One region of the Arthrobacter sp. D1-29 genome, then DNA from elsewhere that is predicted to be linked to it. Evidence: riboswitches for the same ligand, from Rfam matches in the RefSeq annotation. Region 1 holds a riboswitch; the other holds the start of a gene.
What was found. A riboswitch is a leader RNA that binds a small molecule or an ion and turns the genes downstream of it on or off. The one in region 1 is predicted to bind S-adenosylmethionine.
Positions count from the first base shown of each region.

Region 2: another riboswitch for S-adenosylmethionine. It lies ahead of M1E17_RS03310 (cobalamin-independent methionine synthase II family protein); the one in region 1 lies ahead of M1E17_RS11180 (bifunctional o-acetylhomoserine/o-acetylserine sulfhydrylase).

Region 1 covers NZ_CP096383.1:2,475,912-2,483,376, forward strand. Annotated here, with positions in the region: gene M1E17_RS11160 (ABC transporter permease) at 1-554, shown strand, start outside; gene M1E17_RS11165 (ABC transporter ATP-binding protein) at 556-1,380, shown strand; gene M1E17_RS11170 (thiamine pyrophosphate-requiring protein) at 1,430-3,130, shown strand; gene M1E17_RS11175 (IclR family transcriptional regulator domain-containing protein) at 3,304-4,029, shown strand; SAM riboswitch class IV at 4,249-4,364, shown strand; gene M1E17_RS11180 (bifunctional o-acetylhomoserine/o-acetylserine sulfhydrylase) at 4,410-5,735, shown strand; gene M1E17_RS11185 (hypothetical protein) at 5,856-6,200, shown strand; gene M1E17_RS11190 (sugar phosphate isomerase/epimerase family protein) at 6,206-7,009, opposite strand; gene M1E17_RS11195 (carbohydrate ABC transporter permease) at 7,047-7,465, opposite strand, start outside.
Region 2 covers NZ_CP096383.1:687,542-695,006, reverse strand. Annotated here, with positions in the region: gene M1E17_RS03320 (C-glycoside deglycosidase beta subunit domain-containing protein) at 1-1,057, opposite strand, end outside; gene M1E17_RS03315 (adenylosuccinate synthase) at 1,234-2,523, opposite strand; SAM riboswitch class I at 2,831-2,933, shown strand; gene M1E17_RS03310 (cobalamin-independent methionine synthase II family protein) at 2,944-4,152, shown strand; gene M1E17_RS03305 (uracil-DNA glycosylase) at 4,357-4,989, shown strand; gene M1E17_RS03300 (DUF3151 domain-containing protein) at 5,147-5,569, opposite strand; gene fbaA (class II fructose-bisphosphate aldolase) at 5,571-6,590, opposite strand; gene M1E17_RS03290 (hypothetical protein) at 6,782-7,465, opposite strand, start outside.

The DNA.
Region 1 (7,465 bases):
CCGCCGTCGTCGGCGTCTCGCTCGGTGCGCTCCTCGGGCGGCTGCGGATCGCGGCCTACGCACTGAACCCGGTCCTGCAGTTCTTCCGATCGCTCCCGGCGACGTCACTGATCCCGGTCGCGGTGGTGCTGTTCGGCATCGGCGACACCCCGAAGATCGTGCTGATCGCCTTCGTGAGCTCCTTCCCGATCCTGCTGAACACGATCGACGGAGTCAGGAACATCGACCCGGTGATCGAAGACGTCAGCAGGTCCTTCCGGCTGACCAAGATGCAGCGCTTGCGCTGGGTTCAACTCCACGCCGCCTCGCCTCAGGTGATCTCCGGGATGCGTATCGCGTTGAGCCTCGCCTTCGTGGTCATGGTTTCGTCGGAGATGCTTGGCGCGACGAACGGCATGGGCTATGTGACCCTGCTCGCGCAGCAGGGCTTCCAGATTCCGCTCATGTGGTCCGGACTTATCCTGCTCGGACTGATCGGGCTGCTCGTTAACGGCATCTTCATTCTGGTGGAGCGCAAGCTGCTCCACTGGTATACCCAAAATCAGGAGGACTGACGTGCTCAGCGTTGAACGACTGCAAAAGACCTATGCTACGGGCGGCAAGTCCCTTGAGGTGCTTCGAGACGTGAGCTTCACGGTCAAGGAGGGCGAGTTCGTCACTGTCGTGGGGCCGTCCGGAGCCGGGAAGACCACGCTGCTGCGCTGCATGGCCGGCCTGCTGCCGCCTTCCGGCGGGAAGGTGACGTTGACCGACACCGGCAGGGTCATCGACTCGCCGCCGAAAGAGATTGCCTGCGTGTTCCAGGACTACAGCCGTTCGCTGATGCCCTGGTACAAGGTCAGTCGCAACGTCGCCTTGCCGCTCGCCAACACCATCAAGGACCGGGACGAGCGCCGGCAGGCGGTCGAGCAGGCGTTGCAGAGTGTCGGGCTCGATGGTTTTGGGGACAGCTATCCGTGGCAGCTCTCCGGCGGCATGCAGCAGCGGGTGGCGATCGCCCGTGCCCTCGCCTACCGCCCCGAGTTCCTCATCATGGACGAGCCCTTCGCCTCCGTCGACGCACAGACCCGCGCCGACCTTGAAGACCTCATCCTTCGGGTCCGGCAGAGCGCGGGCGTCACCATCGTGCTCGTCACTCACGACATCGATGAAGCCGTCTACCTTGCCGACCGCGTTGTCGTCGTGTCCAACCGGCCGACAGTCGTGATGGACGTGATCGACATCGATCTGCCGCATCCGCGCAGCCAGGTCACGACGAAGGGTCTGCCACGATTCGGAGAGCTCCGCACCAAGGTGGCGAAGCTCATCACGCAAGCCAGCGCAGATGCGGCGGCAGCGCAAGCAGAGGCGGCAGCAGCGCAAGCGGAGGCGAAGGCCTGACTCGGCGGTCGACACCGGTATTTTGAAAGCGAACGCGAAGGAGCGGCAGTTGACCACCACCGAGCAGGCTCTCTCCCGAACGACTCCGCGGCCGCTCTCCGGCGCGGAGCTCCTCCTCCGGGGCCTCATCGACCGGGGCGTCGACACGATTTACATCAATCCGGGTACCGACACCGCGCCGCTCGCCCGCGCGATCGAGATTGGAATCGCCGAGACACGCCCAGTTCCACGGCTTGTCCTGTGCCCGCACGAGACGGTCGCACTCGCTGCCGCCCACGCGCATTTCGCGGTGACCGGCCAGGTGTCTGCCGTCTTCGTCCACGTCGACGTCGGCACGCAGAATCTCGGCGCGATGGTGCACAACGCGGCTCGGGCGGGGGCAGGCGTCATCATCATGGCTGGCCTCACCCCCTACGACGAGTACGGCACCGTCCATGGCGGGCGCGACCACATCGTCCACTGGATGCAGGACGCACCCGACCAAGCAGGTATCGTCCGGCAGTACGTGAAGGCCACGTTCAACCCCTCCCACGCCAGCCTCGTCCATAAGACCGTGCAGCGGGCGATCGACATCGCAGGGGCCGCCCCGCCCGGGCCGGTTTACCTGACGTTCGGGCGTGAGATGCTCATCGAGACGGCACCGGAGCCAGAGGCCCCGCGGCTGGGCTCCTTGTTCCGCTCGGGCCCGAGCCCGGAGGCAACCGACGCGAGCCTTCGGGAGATCCGGGCGAGCAAGCACCCCGTGCTTGTCACCTCCCGGGTTGGGCAGGACCCTGAAGCAGTCGCACCGTTCACCCGGCTCGCGGAGCTCATTGGTGCGACCGTCATCGATCCGCTCAAGGAGCGGATGAACTTCCCCCCGACGCACCCGCTCGCCGCGACCAACGTCGCGGCAGCCTGGGCGGAGGCTGACCTAGCGATAGTCCTCGATGCGCCCGTTCCCTGGATCCTGGGAAAGGAAGGCCCCCGGCGGGACTGCCGGGTACTCCTCATCGACACCGATCCGCTCCAAGTCGCGATGCCGAACTGGGCGTTCCCGGCGGATGTGCGCGTCACGAGTTCGCCGCGCGTTTGGCTCGAAACGATACTCGCGCGGCTCGAGGCGGAGGGTGCGAGGCCCGTCCCGCTCGGGCGGCGGCCTTTGATGCCCAAACGCCCGACCCTCGGTGCATCGCTCACGGCGCAGGACGTCCTTGCCGTTCTCGCCGACCACATCACGGCGGAGGATCGGCTCATCGAGGAGTCGACGACCTCGGCGGGCTATGTCCGCCAGTGGCTCCCGCGGACAGTCCCGGGCACCTTGTTCCGCGCCGGCGGCGCCGGGCTCGGCTGGGCCCTCGGCGCGTTGCTCGGGGCGATGGCCGCCGAGCCGGAGCGGCCGACCTTCGTCGTCGTCGGGGATGGCTCCTTCATATTCAGTGCACCGGTTGCGGCGCTCATTGCGCTGCGGCGCGAGCGCGTCGACGGTCTCATCGTGGTACTCCAGAATGGTGGCTATGCGGCGAGCAGTCAGCCCGTCCACGACCTCTTTCCCGACGCCGAGCGGCCCCAGCCGCCAGCGACTGCCTTCCTTGCCGAGGTGGACATCGCCGGGATCGCCGCGGCGTGTGGCGCGACCGGCTTCACGGTGACCTCCCCGCAAGATCTCGCCGATGGGATAAAGCGCGCTGTCGCCGCTTGGCGACAGGGGGGCCTCGTGGTGCTCGCGGCAATGATCAGTTCGCCATGGATCAAGCCAGCGGACTACTGAGGCGCGACCGGTTCGACCGGGATCTGAATTACAGTGCATCGGAAAGGCACGTCCGCTTCACGGACATGCAGGGTTCGGGTTCGAGTGATCGGAGATGTTGGATGAGTAGGCGGCCTGAGGGTCTAGACCAACGCGACTATGTTCAGTCCCTCGAGCGGGGACTCGCGGTCATCTTGGCCTTCGCTGATCACCGTCCGCGGCTGACTCTGACAGAGGTCGCAGCCGCAGCGGGACTGAGCCGTCCCACCGCACGACGCCTTCTGATCACCCTCGAGGCACTCGGTTATGTCCGCGCCGACGGGCGCGGCTTCTTACTGACGCCGCGCGTCCTCACCATCGGATACGCCTATTTGAACTCGCTCGACCTCAGGGAGATCGCGCAGCCGGTGATGGAGCAGATCGTCGCCGAGGTGAGAGAGACCTGCACGCTGGCGACACTCGACGGATCGGACATCGTCTATATAAGCCGCATCTCGATGCGGCGGATTAGCAATCTCTCGCTTGTCATCGGCACCCGGCTCCCGGCCTATGCGAGCGCGATGGGACAGGTGATCCTCGCCGATCTCCCAGCGGCGGGCCTGCGCCACTATCTCGACACAACCGGACTTGAGGCGATCACGCCGCACACCATCACGAGCCCCGCCGCTCTCAAAGAGCGCCTCGCGAAGATACGCGAGCGCGGCTGGTCGGAAGTGGACCAGGAATTCGAAACCGGGCTGCGCGCGATTGCGGTGCCTGTCCGCGGCGGCGACGGACGGGTGTTCGCCGGGCTTGGCCTGTCGTCCACCGCCCTGACGACGCGCGAACTGCTGGAGCACCTCCCGCTGCTCCAGGACGCCGCCGCAAAGATCAGCGCCGGACTCGGCAGCGAGTTTTCGACCCGCGTAGAGCATCACTGAGCACTGCAGTCAGCCACCGGGCTGGCCGCGGGCGCCTCCACGAGCGGTTTCCGGAAAGTTCGGAGGCCACAATGAGGGCGAACACGTCGGCGTCCTCGTCGCGGAAGTCCGCAACGCCGTCGCCGATGATCAATGTATGCCTACAGTGTGCTCGGCAGGGCGGCGAAACGGTTCGCCGTGATTCTGTCGGCATGCACCTTTGCCCCTACACTGAGCTCAGGTCATGAGCGCCAGCGCCAAGCCCCGGCTCGCTGGCCGGCAACCCTCCAACCGCGGTGGGGTGCCCCGGGTGAGGACCTGGCTGTCCGGCAACGGCCGGATGGCAAGCGCGGCCCGTGGTGCTCCCAACATGCCCCGGGCCCACGTCAAAGGAGCCTTGAATGTCCAACGGATGGTCTTTTGAAACCCGCCAGATCCATGCCGGGCAGGAGCCGGATTCTGCCACCGGCGCCCGGGCACTGCCCATTTACCAGACCACGTCTTTCGTGTTTCCCAGTGCGGAAAGCGCTGCCAACCGCTTTGCACTGGCCGAGCTGGCGCCGATCTATACGCGCATCGGCAACCCCACGCAGGACGCGGTGGAGCAGCGTATTGCCAGCCTGGAAGGAGGCCTGGCAGCGCTGCTGCTCAGCTCCGGCCAGGCGGCGGAGACCTTCGCGGTCCTGAACATCGCCGAAGCCGGGGACCACATCGTGGCCAGCCCCAGCCTTTACGGCGGCACCTACAACCTCTTCGCCCACACGCTGAAGAAGTTCGGCATCAGCGTCACGTTCGTAGCGGACCCGGACAACCTGGACCAGTGGCGTGACGCGGTGCAGCCGAACACCAAGCTCTTCTTCGCCGAGGTGGTGTCCAACCCCCGCCAGGATGTCCTGGACATTGAGGGCGTATCCGGGGCTGCCCACGAGGCGGGCGTGCCGCTGATCGTGGACAACACGCTGTCCACGCCGTACCTGATCCGTCCGCTGGAATGGGGCGCGGACATTGTGGTGCATTCGGCCACAAAATACCTGGGCGGCCACGGCGCAGCGATCGCGGGCGTCATCGTGGATTCCGGCAAGTTCGATTTCGGCAAGGACCCGGAGCGGTTCCCCGGCTTCAACACCCCGGACCCCACCTACAACGGGCTGGTCTACGCCCGCGACCTCGGCGAGGGCGGCGCCCTGGGCGCCAACCTGTCCTACATCCTCAAGGCACGGGTCCAGCTCCTGCGGGACCTGGGCTCGGCGGTGTCCCCGTTCAACGCGTTCCTGATCTCGCAGGGCCTGGAGACCCTGAGCCTGCGGGTGGAACGCCACGTGGCCAACGCCGGCGAAGTGGCCCGCTGGCTGGAAGCGCGTGACGACGTCGAATCCGTCGCCTACGCGGGCCTGCCCTCAAGCCCCTGGTACGAGCGCGGGCGGAAATACGGCCCCAAGGGCACGGGTGCCATCGTGTCCTTCAATCTTTCCGGAGGCGCCGAGGCGGGCAAGCGGTTCGTGGACGCGCTGGAGCTGCACTCGCACGTGGCCAACATCGGGGACGTCCGGTCCCTGGTCATCCATCCGGCCTCCACCACGCACAGCCAGCTCTCCCCGGAGCAGCAGGCCGTGGCCGGCGTGACCCCGGGACTGGTCCGCCTCTCCGTGGGCATCGAGCACATCGATGACATCCTGGCAGACCTTGAAGCCGGCTTCCGTGCCGCCAAGGAGGCCAGCGGCGCCTGATCCACTGGCGCATCACCGGCGGCAAGCCTGGAAGTGCTGATACACACCTCTGTTACTGCCACTGAGTCAGTCCTACACTTATTCTGCACTCAGTGGTTGCTTTGCATGAAGGAGAACACCATGGCGGTCATCGAGCAGGTGCGTGAAGGAATGCACGTTGTAGCGCCGGATGGCAAGAAGATCGGCAAAGTGGAAGCACTGAAGATGGGGGATCCGGAGGCAGTGACGGCGGAGGGTCAGACCGACCCTGAAACGGGAGGCCTCGTCGGCACAGCGATTCACGCATTCGCTGCCACCTCCTCGTTGCCCCATCACACGGCGGAAAGGCTGTTGCGGATCGGCTATGTGAAAGTGGACAGGTCAGGTCTGTTTGCCGGTCACGCATACTTCGCATCGGATGAGCTGGAGAGAGTCGACGGCGACACCCTATGGCTCAAAGAAGGCCCGCATACCGACCAATTGTGAGGGCCTTACAGCACTGACTTCAGGTAGCGGACGGACGCAATGAAGTCTTCGTCCATATGGGGTTCGCACTTGGCTTCCATGGTGAGTTTGCCTTCGTAGCCGTCTGCTTTAAGGGCGGAGACCTGTCCGGCGATGTCGGTTACCCCGGTTCCGAAGTGCTCCCAAGTCATAACGCCATCGATGAAGCGACCGTCTTTGAGGTGAACGTTTTTGATGTATGGCTTGAGTTTTTCGTAGCTTTGATGGAAGGGCTTCTCTTCAGCTTCGTAGAGATTACCGGTGTCCCACACGTATCCGAAGTTGTCCCTGCCAACGCCTTCGAGCAGGGCCAGGCAGTTATCGCCCGTGTCAGCCCAGGAGCCTGGAATGTTTTCCAGCTGCACGGTGAAGCCCCGTTTAGCGGCACGGTCGGACGTCTGTCCAAGAATCTCGATGACGCGCTGGAGATCTGATGCGGTGTCCTGGTGGCTGCGCTGCACGCCGAAGACGATCAGGGTGTTAATTTCCAGCCGTTCTGCCAAATCAAGGCTCATCTCCAGGATGCCGTTCGAGTGCAGGGATAGCAGGTCGCTGTTCAGCGGAGCCTTGAACAGGCCGGGTGAAACGGCGGAGAGGGTGATTTCGTACTCTTGTGATGTTGATTTGAGGCGGTCCCAGGCATCTGGATCCACTACAGGGAATCGCTTGGCTTCGACCATGCGGATCTCAACATCGGAGATTCCTTCGGCCTTGGTTGTTTCGAAAATTCGGGGGAACGCGGCCGGGGAGCGGTCAGCGATGACTTCATCCGTGACTGTAGACAGAATCATTTATGGTTCTACTTTCTGATGTTGTTTACGGAAACTCTTAGCCTTTGACTGCGCCGGTAGTCATGCCTCGGACCAAGGAGTTTTGCAGGAGCAGGTACACCAGGAGGGAAGGGATGAGAGCCAGGAAGGCGCCGGCGAGAAGGACACCAGTGCCTACTTGAACGTCTGCGCGCAGGCTGGCCAAGGCCACCGTGATGGTGTAATTCGATGTGCTGTTGGCGGCGATGAGCGGGAGCAGATACTGGTCCCACACGCCAATGAAGCCAAAGATGGTAATAACGCCCAGCGCGGGCTTGCACAGTGGAAGGATGACCTGGACCAGCATGCGGATCTCACCGGCGCCGTCGATCTTTGCCGCTTCTTCAATTTCGTCCGGGATGTCTTTCATGAATGCGGTCATCACCAGGATGGAGAAAGCGGACGCGGCAACCGGAAGGGCTACGGCCCAGATGGTTC
Region 2 (7,465 bases), 1.8 Mb from region 1:
CGGCCGGATCGACGCCGATGCCGTCCAGGAAGGCGGGGCGGGTCTCGCGCGTCTCCCCTTCCCGCAGCGGGATGGGCCGGTCCTGGAAGATGCCGGTGTCGATGAGGAGACCAAAGTTCTTGGTTCCCGTCCGTTCGATGAGGCCGATGTAGTCCTCGACGACGGGATGCTTGATGGGCGTTGGCGAGTGGATCTCGGGGCAGATGATGATCCCCAGCTCGTGAGCCAGGTCGAGCGAGCGTTCCACTGACTCCGTCCAGATCGGGTCCGGAACCAGGTCGCTGGACACGACCCCGATCTTTGGGCGGACGAAGCCGAATCCCAGCCGGTGGGCAAGCCTCAGGTCCCGTTGCAGTGCCTCGGCACCTTCGGTTGCCGTCATGCTCCTGCCGGGGTGGAGCCGGGTGTCAATCCAAGAGCCGTAGTTCGTGGGCTCCAAAGAGTACTTCTCGAGCAGGCCGAACCAGTTGTCGATCCACGCCGCAGAAGGTTCCGGATAGTTGGGGACGTGGCCCTCGCCGAGGATCTCGACGCCGATGGCGCCTACGTCGGCGACGGCGGCCAAAGCCGTTTCAAGGTCCATGACCGTGCCGTAGTCACCCATGAAGCTGTACAGGGAAACGCCGTAGCGGAAGGTATCTTCGCCGCCTTCCGGTGCCAGCGTGACCTTCCGGCTGACCCGGTGGATGGTGGGCTGGTGCTCGACGGGAATGTAGGACATTCGCAGCCGCAACTCGATGCTGAGCTCGTGGACGCCTTGCGGCAGCCCGCCGTCGAGGGGAACGGTCACCAGTGCCGCTTCCTCCAAGGGCCAGCGGACGCCATCACTTTCCCAGAGTTGCTGCAGCGTGTAGGTCCGCCCGCCAAACGTCCAACGCGGAACGTCGGGGCCAACGTTCACCAGATCGCCAACGCGGACCGCGATGCCGTCAATGAGGGAAGCGGCCATGCCCCGGTAGGAAGGCATCCGGACCCTGAACTGGAAGCCGGTCACACGTCCGCCTTCCGTGACGTTGCGGAAGCCGACGGACTGGATGAGGTCTCTTTCGAGAAGCATCATTGCTCACTCTCTGTAGGTGCTTAAACAGACTAACAGCATTATGTCTATTTCACACCTAAGTTGGTGAGTATCCTACTTAAGATGAGCCCCGCATCCATGCAGCGTTACCCCGTAACGACGCCGGCGGGCCACCTGTTCAAGGTGACCCGCCGGCGTCGGACTTTCAGAAACAGTTAGTCATTGATGAGGTCGTTAACCACAATCGTCTGGTCACGGTCCGGACCCACGCCAATGGCGGAAAAGCGCGTGCCGGAGAGCTTTTCCAGGGCCAGGACGTAGTTGCGTGCATTCTCCGGCAGGTCATCCATGGTGCGGGCCGCGGTAATGTCCTCGGTCCATCCCTCGAAGTACTCGAAGATGGGCTTGGCATGGTGGAACTCGGTCTGGGTCATGGGCATTTCGTCATGCCTGACCCCGTCGACGTCATAGGCCACGCACACCGGAATCTGCTCGATGCCGGTGAGTACATCCAGTTTGGTGACGAAGTAGTCCGTGAAGCCGTTGACGCGGGACGCATGGCGGGCCAGGACGGCGTCGTACCAGCCGCAGCGGCGGGGACGGCCGGTGTTGACGCCGAACTCGCCGCCCGTCTTCTGCAGGTACACGCCCATCTCGTCGAAGAGCTCCGTGGGGAACGGGCCGGCGCCCACACGCGTGGTGTACGCCTTGATGATGCCGATGGAGCGCGAGATCCGGGTGGGACCGATGCCGGAGCCAACGGAGGCTCCGCCGGCGGTGGGGTTGGAGGAAGTGACGAACGGGTAGGTGCCGTGGTCCACGTCCAGGAAGGTGGCCTGGCCGCCTTCCATGAGCACTACCTTGCCCTCATCCAGGGCCTTGTTCAGGACCAGTGTGCTGTCGATGACCAGCGGGCGGAGACGCTCGGCAAAGGACAGGAAGTATTCAACAATCTCCTCAACATCGATGTCGCGGCGGTTGTAGACCTTGACCAGGAGCTCGTTCTTCTGGCGGAGCGATCCTTCCACCTTCTGGCGGAGGATGGATTCGTCGAAGACGTCCTGGACACGGATGCCCAGCCGGGCCACCTTGTCCATGTAGGCGGGCCCGATGCCGCGGCCCGTGGTGCCGATGGCGCGGCTTCCGAGGTAACGTTCGGTGACCTTGTCCAGCACCTGGTGAAAAGGCGCCACCAGGTGTGCGTTGGCGGAGACGCGCAGTTTGGAGGTGTCTGCGCCGCGGGCCTGGAGCCCCTCAATTTCCTGGAACAGGGCTTCAAGGTTCACCACACAGCCGTTGCCGATGATGGGAACCGCATTGGGGCTGAGAATGCCGGCCGGAAGGAGCTTGAGCTCATACTTCTCACCGCCTACGACGACGGTATGCCCGGCGTTATTGCCGCCGTTGGGCTTAACCACATAGTCGACGCGGCCGCCGAGGAGATCAGTGGCCTTGCCTTTTCCCTCGTCGCCCCATTGGGCTCCTACGATCACGATAGCTGGCATGGGATCCTCCCCCATTCGTTCGGGCCGCATTCCGGTTGATCCACCCAGGTGAGGCAGCAGGTGTTCAGCCGGAAGTCAGCGCCGTTCATGAGAATGCCCCGACGGCTACAGTCCGGCAGGCACAGATTCAGTGGCCTGCCAGGCAAGAGTTCGGGGCTCTTACCAGCCAAGTTTAGCGGATGCCGGGGTTTCTCCACTTGTTCGTGGCCCGCGGGCCCTTGGTTTCTCCACCCCCGCCTCCGCCGCCATCCGATGAAACAATCCGGCGAAGGCTTGCCCGCACCCGGCTGATGACATTAAGTGAGAGTACCCATCCGGAGCGGCCGAGAGACCTGGCTCGCTGACGCCGCAGCAACCGCGGGTGCAGGGACAATCCTGTCCGCAGGTGCTACTGCCAGGACCGATGGAAAGGAAGTATCCATGTCCCCCAATACTGACCACATCCAGGTCACGCATGCAGGTTCACTGCCTCGCACGCCGGAGCTCATCGCGGCAAACGCCACAAAGGAATCCGAGGGCATCACGCCCGAATTCCTGGAGCTGCTGGAAGCATCGGTGGCGGATGTGGTCCAGCGGCAGAAAGACCTCGGCGTCGACATTGCGAACGACGGCGAGTACGGGCACACCATGTCCACTTCCGTTGATTACGGCGCCTGGTGGAACTACTCCTTCGCCAGGCTGGGCGGCCTGGAACCCACTGACGTGGACAGGTGGAAGGACCCCGTGGTGCATCGCTCGTCTCCGGGGCATATTGTGCTGACGTCGTTTCCGGACCGCCGGGACCGGCTGGCTTTCAACGACGCGTACACCGATCCGTCCTCGGGCATCCTGGCGCACCGCAAAAGCGTGACGCAGCCGAAAATCGCGGGACCCCTGACCTACACGGGGCATGACCTGGTGGCCTCCGATGTCACCAATTTGAAAAAGGGCCTGGCCGCGGCGGGCCTGACGGAAGGCTTTCTGGCGTCCCTCTCCCCCGGTTCGTGCGCCAGGGTGGCCAACGAGTACTACAAGTCGGACGAGGAACTGCTGTACGCCTGCGCTGATGCCATGCGGGAGGAATACAAGGCCATCATCGACGCCGGCCTGACGGTGCAGCTCGATGACCCCTCACTCGCGGAAAGCTGGGATCAGATCAACCCCGAGCCGTCGTTGGAGGACTACCTCAAGTTCATCCAGCTGCGCATCGAGGCCACCAACTGGGCCCTGCGCGACCTGCCCCAGGAACAGATCCGCCTCCACGTCTGCTGGGGTTCCTGGCACGGGCCGCACACCACGGACATTCCGTTCGCGGACATCGTTGGATCTGTGCTGCAGGTCAATGCCGGGGCCTACTCCTTCGAGGCCGCCAACGTCAGGCACGAGCACGAGTGGCGGGTGTGGGAAGACACCAGGCTTCCCGAGGGCAAGGCCATCATTCCCGGAGTGGTCTCACACGCAACCAACGTGGTGGAACACCCGGATCTCGTGGCTGACCGGATTGTCCGCTTCGCCGAGCTGGTGGGCCGGGAGAATGTTATTGCGTCCACGGACTGCGGGCTGGGCGGCCGGGTTCACCCGCAGATCGCCTTCGCCAAACTTGAGGCGCTCGGCGAGGGCGCCCGCCGCGCCAGCCAGCGCCTCTGGTAGGTGCAGCGATCCCGGCGCCCTGTGCCTTCCATCACGGGAAGGCCTTGGGCGTGCCTGCGTTTTGCGGGGCTTGCTAAACTGATAAGGACCGACCAGGAATCGGTCCACTCCACATTTCAAACCATCCCGGAACCTGCCGCGCCACGATGCGCCCATTTTCCGGATTGGCAGCATCACCGAGCCCCGCAGGAGACATAGCAATACATGACAGCCCTGGCACCTGAATCTTTTCGCGAGCAGCTCATGAGCCGCCGTTACGAACCCAACGTCGCAGCCGTCAACGAGCTGTGCGATTCCCTGCAGAGCGTCAAGCCGCACACCGAAGTTCCCTACGTTGACCCCATGCACGACGTGGATGAATGCCGCATCATCAGCCTGTACTCGAACATCGGCGAAGCGGACAAGTCCGGGTTCATCACCGCCGGCGACGACGACGCCGCCACCCGCATGCTGGGCGTCCAGTGGAAACTGGGCCTGCGTCCGGAGTTCGTGATGCCGTGGAACGTCCACCCGTGGCACACCCCGGGCGAGCCCAACGGCAAGTTCACGCCGGACCAGATCGCCTCCGGCCTCAAGCCGCTGCTCAAGTTCCTGGCCCTCGTGCCCCGGGCTTCCGTCATCGTGGCCCACGGCACCGAAGCCAACCGCCTGGCCAACCTGCTGCTGAAGACCGAGGTGCCCCTGCTCTGGCGCCGCGGACTGAAAACCTACAAGGTCCGCTCCCTCAGTGGCCGAGCCTTCGCCGGTACTCCGGCCCGGCAGGAACAGTACCTTGAAGAAATGCACGTGGCCTATGCGGATGCCATGGCGCGCACAGGCCTGACGAAGCCCAGCTAGCCCCACGCTCCCCCTCCACTACGGAGTTTTTGTCCAGATATGGCGACCAAAAGGGACTTTTGGTCGCCATATCTGGACAAAAACTCTGAAGGAACGACGGCGGGTGGCCACCTTTTCAATAAAGGTGACCACCCGCCGTCGTTATTTAACTTTTGGTTTACTTGCCTTCGATGGCCGCTTTCGCTGCCGGGTCGGAGTCGTTGAGGAACTTCTCGATCCGTTCCGGTTCCTCGGCCTCGCCGATGGCCGCCGATGCACGGCCCAGCGAATAGAGCGCACGCAGGAAACCGCGGTTGGGCTCATGCTCCCACGGGATGGGGCCGACGCCGCGCCAGCCGTTACGCCGCAGCGAATCCAGGCCGCGGTGATAGCCCACACGGGAATAGGCGTAGGAATCGATGGTGCGGCCCTCGGCCCACGCCTCTTCCGCGAGCACAGCCCACAGCAGCGAGGAGGTGGGGTGCTTCTCCACCAGATCCAGTGCCTCCTGGCCCGCCTCCAGCTGCTCGTAGACCTCGGTCTCGGCAGGCAAGAGGGTGGGCTCGGGGCCCATCAGGTTCCTGCGGAACTCGTCGGACATACTAGAACGTCTTGCCGAGGGAGCCGAGCTGTTTGGCCGCCTCCACCACACGGGCAGCAAGGCCTGCTTCGGCCGAGGCGCCCCAGACGCGGGGATCGTAAAGCTTCTTGTTGCCCACTTCGCCGTCAACCTTCAGGACGCCGTCGTAGTTCTTGAACATGTGGTCAACCACCGGACGCGTGTAGGCGTACTGGGTGTCGGTGTCGATGTTCATCTTGATGGTTCCGTAGGACACGGCGTCGGCGATTTCCTGGTCAGAGGAGCCTGATCCGCCGTGGAAGACGAGGTCGAACGGGTTGTCCTTGCCGATCTTGGCGCCCACCTGGGCTTGGATGTCCTTCAGGATCTCCGGGCGCAGCTTCACGCCGCCCGGCTTGTACACGCCGTGCACGTTGCCGAAGGTCAGTGCCGTGATGTAGCGGCCGTTCTCGCCGGCACCCAGGGCCTCGACGGTGGCCAGGGCATCCTCCACCGTGGTGTACAGCTTGTCGTTGATGGCGTTCTCGACGCCGTCTTCCTCGCCACCGACAGTGCCGATCTCAACTTCAAGGATGATCTTCGCGGCGGCGGTGCGCTCCAGCAGTTCACGGGCGATGCGGAGGTTCTCCTGCAGGGTTTCTGCGGAACCGTCCCACATGTGGGAGTTGAACAGCGGATTGCGGCCTGCCTTGACCTCGGCCTCGGAAGCGGCCAGCAGCGGCAGCACAAAGCCGTCCAGCTTGTCTTTGGGGCAGTGGTCCGTGTGGAGGGCGATGTTGACGTTGTAGTTCTTGGCAACTTCGCGCGCAAAGGCTGCGAAGCCCAGGGAACCGGCCACCATGTCCTTGGTGGAGGCGCCGGACCAGTAGGCGGCACCGCCGGTGGAAACCTGGACGATGCCATCGGACTCAGCATCGGCGAAACCGCGGAGGGCCGCGTTCAGCGTCTGCGAGGAGGTGACGTTGACGGCCGGGTATGCGAAGCCGCCCGTCTTAGCGCGGTCGATCATCTCGGAGTAGATCTCTGGGGTTGCAATGGGCATGCTGACTCCTCATGTGAATTTCGTCTGCGGGTTCTTAACCCTGGAGTGAACCTCGTCGGCTAGGAACCATCCTAGTCAGTTCTGCCGCCGGGCCGTGTTTCGGGTCACGGAAACTGGTAATACAGGGGTACGTTCTTGGATCGATATGGCACTTAACGGCAAATCGAGCGGACAAACACTGCCGCCAAGTGTCATCTCGCGCGCCAGCCCCGAGCGGCCAGTGCGGACCTGACCTTACCCACGACGGCGGGGCGGTCACCGGCGAGGTCAAGCTTGGACACGCGGACCTCAAGCCAGCCGTACTGGGCAGTTGTGTCAGCCCTCCGGATGTCCCGCAAGTACTGATCGGAGTCATTGTGGTGGGCGCCCTCGTACTGGACGGCGATACGCTGGTCCGGGTAGGCGGCGTCAGGCCACAAAACGGGCGGTCCGTCAGCGCCAAAGACCACATAATTCAGGACGGGTTCAGGCAGCCCCGCCCTCACAATAGCCAGCCGCATCCGCGATTCAGGCTGGGAGCCCGAGCCAACCCGGACGGATTCCAGGGCTGTTCGTGCCCTCCTGATCCCCCGGATCCCCGGATGCCTGCCGATAATGTTGAGGAGGTCACCGAGTGTACACACCGGTTCACGTGGCCTGGGAAACTCAGGGCCGTGACCGCAAACCAGGGAATCGCCGGCGACGATAAGTTCGTCCATGGTTAGGATCGAGGCGAGGTCCAGCCAAGTGCGTGCGGGCGAGGTGACGCGGACGCCGTCGTACTCCACTACCTCATCCGGGAGCAGCGTGAGGAGGTGGCCCACAACGTTGATGCGACGGGGCGTGCTGAAACCACGTCTGCGGGCCACATGAATCCGCCAGTCATCCTCGAGCCA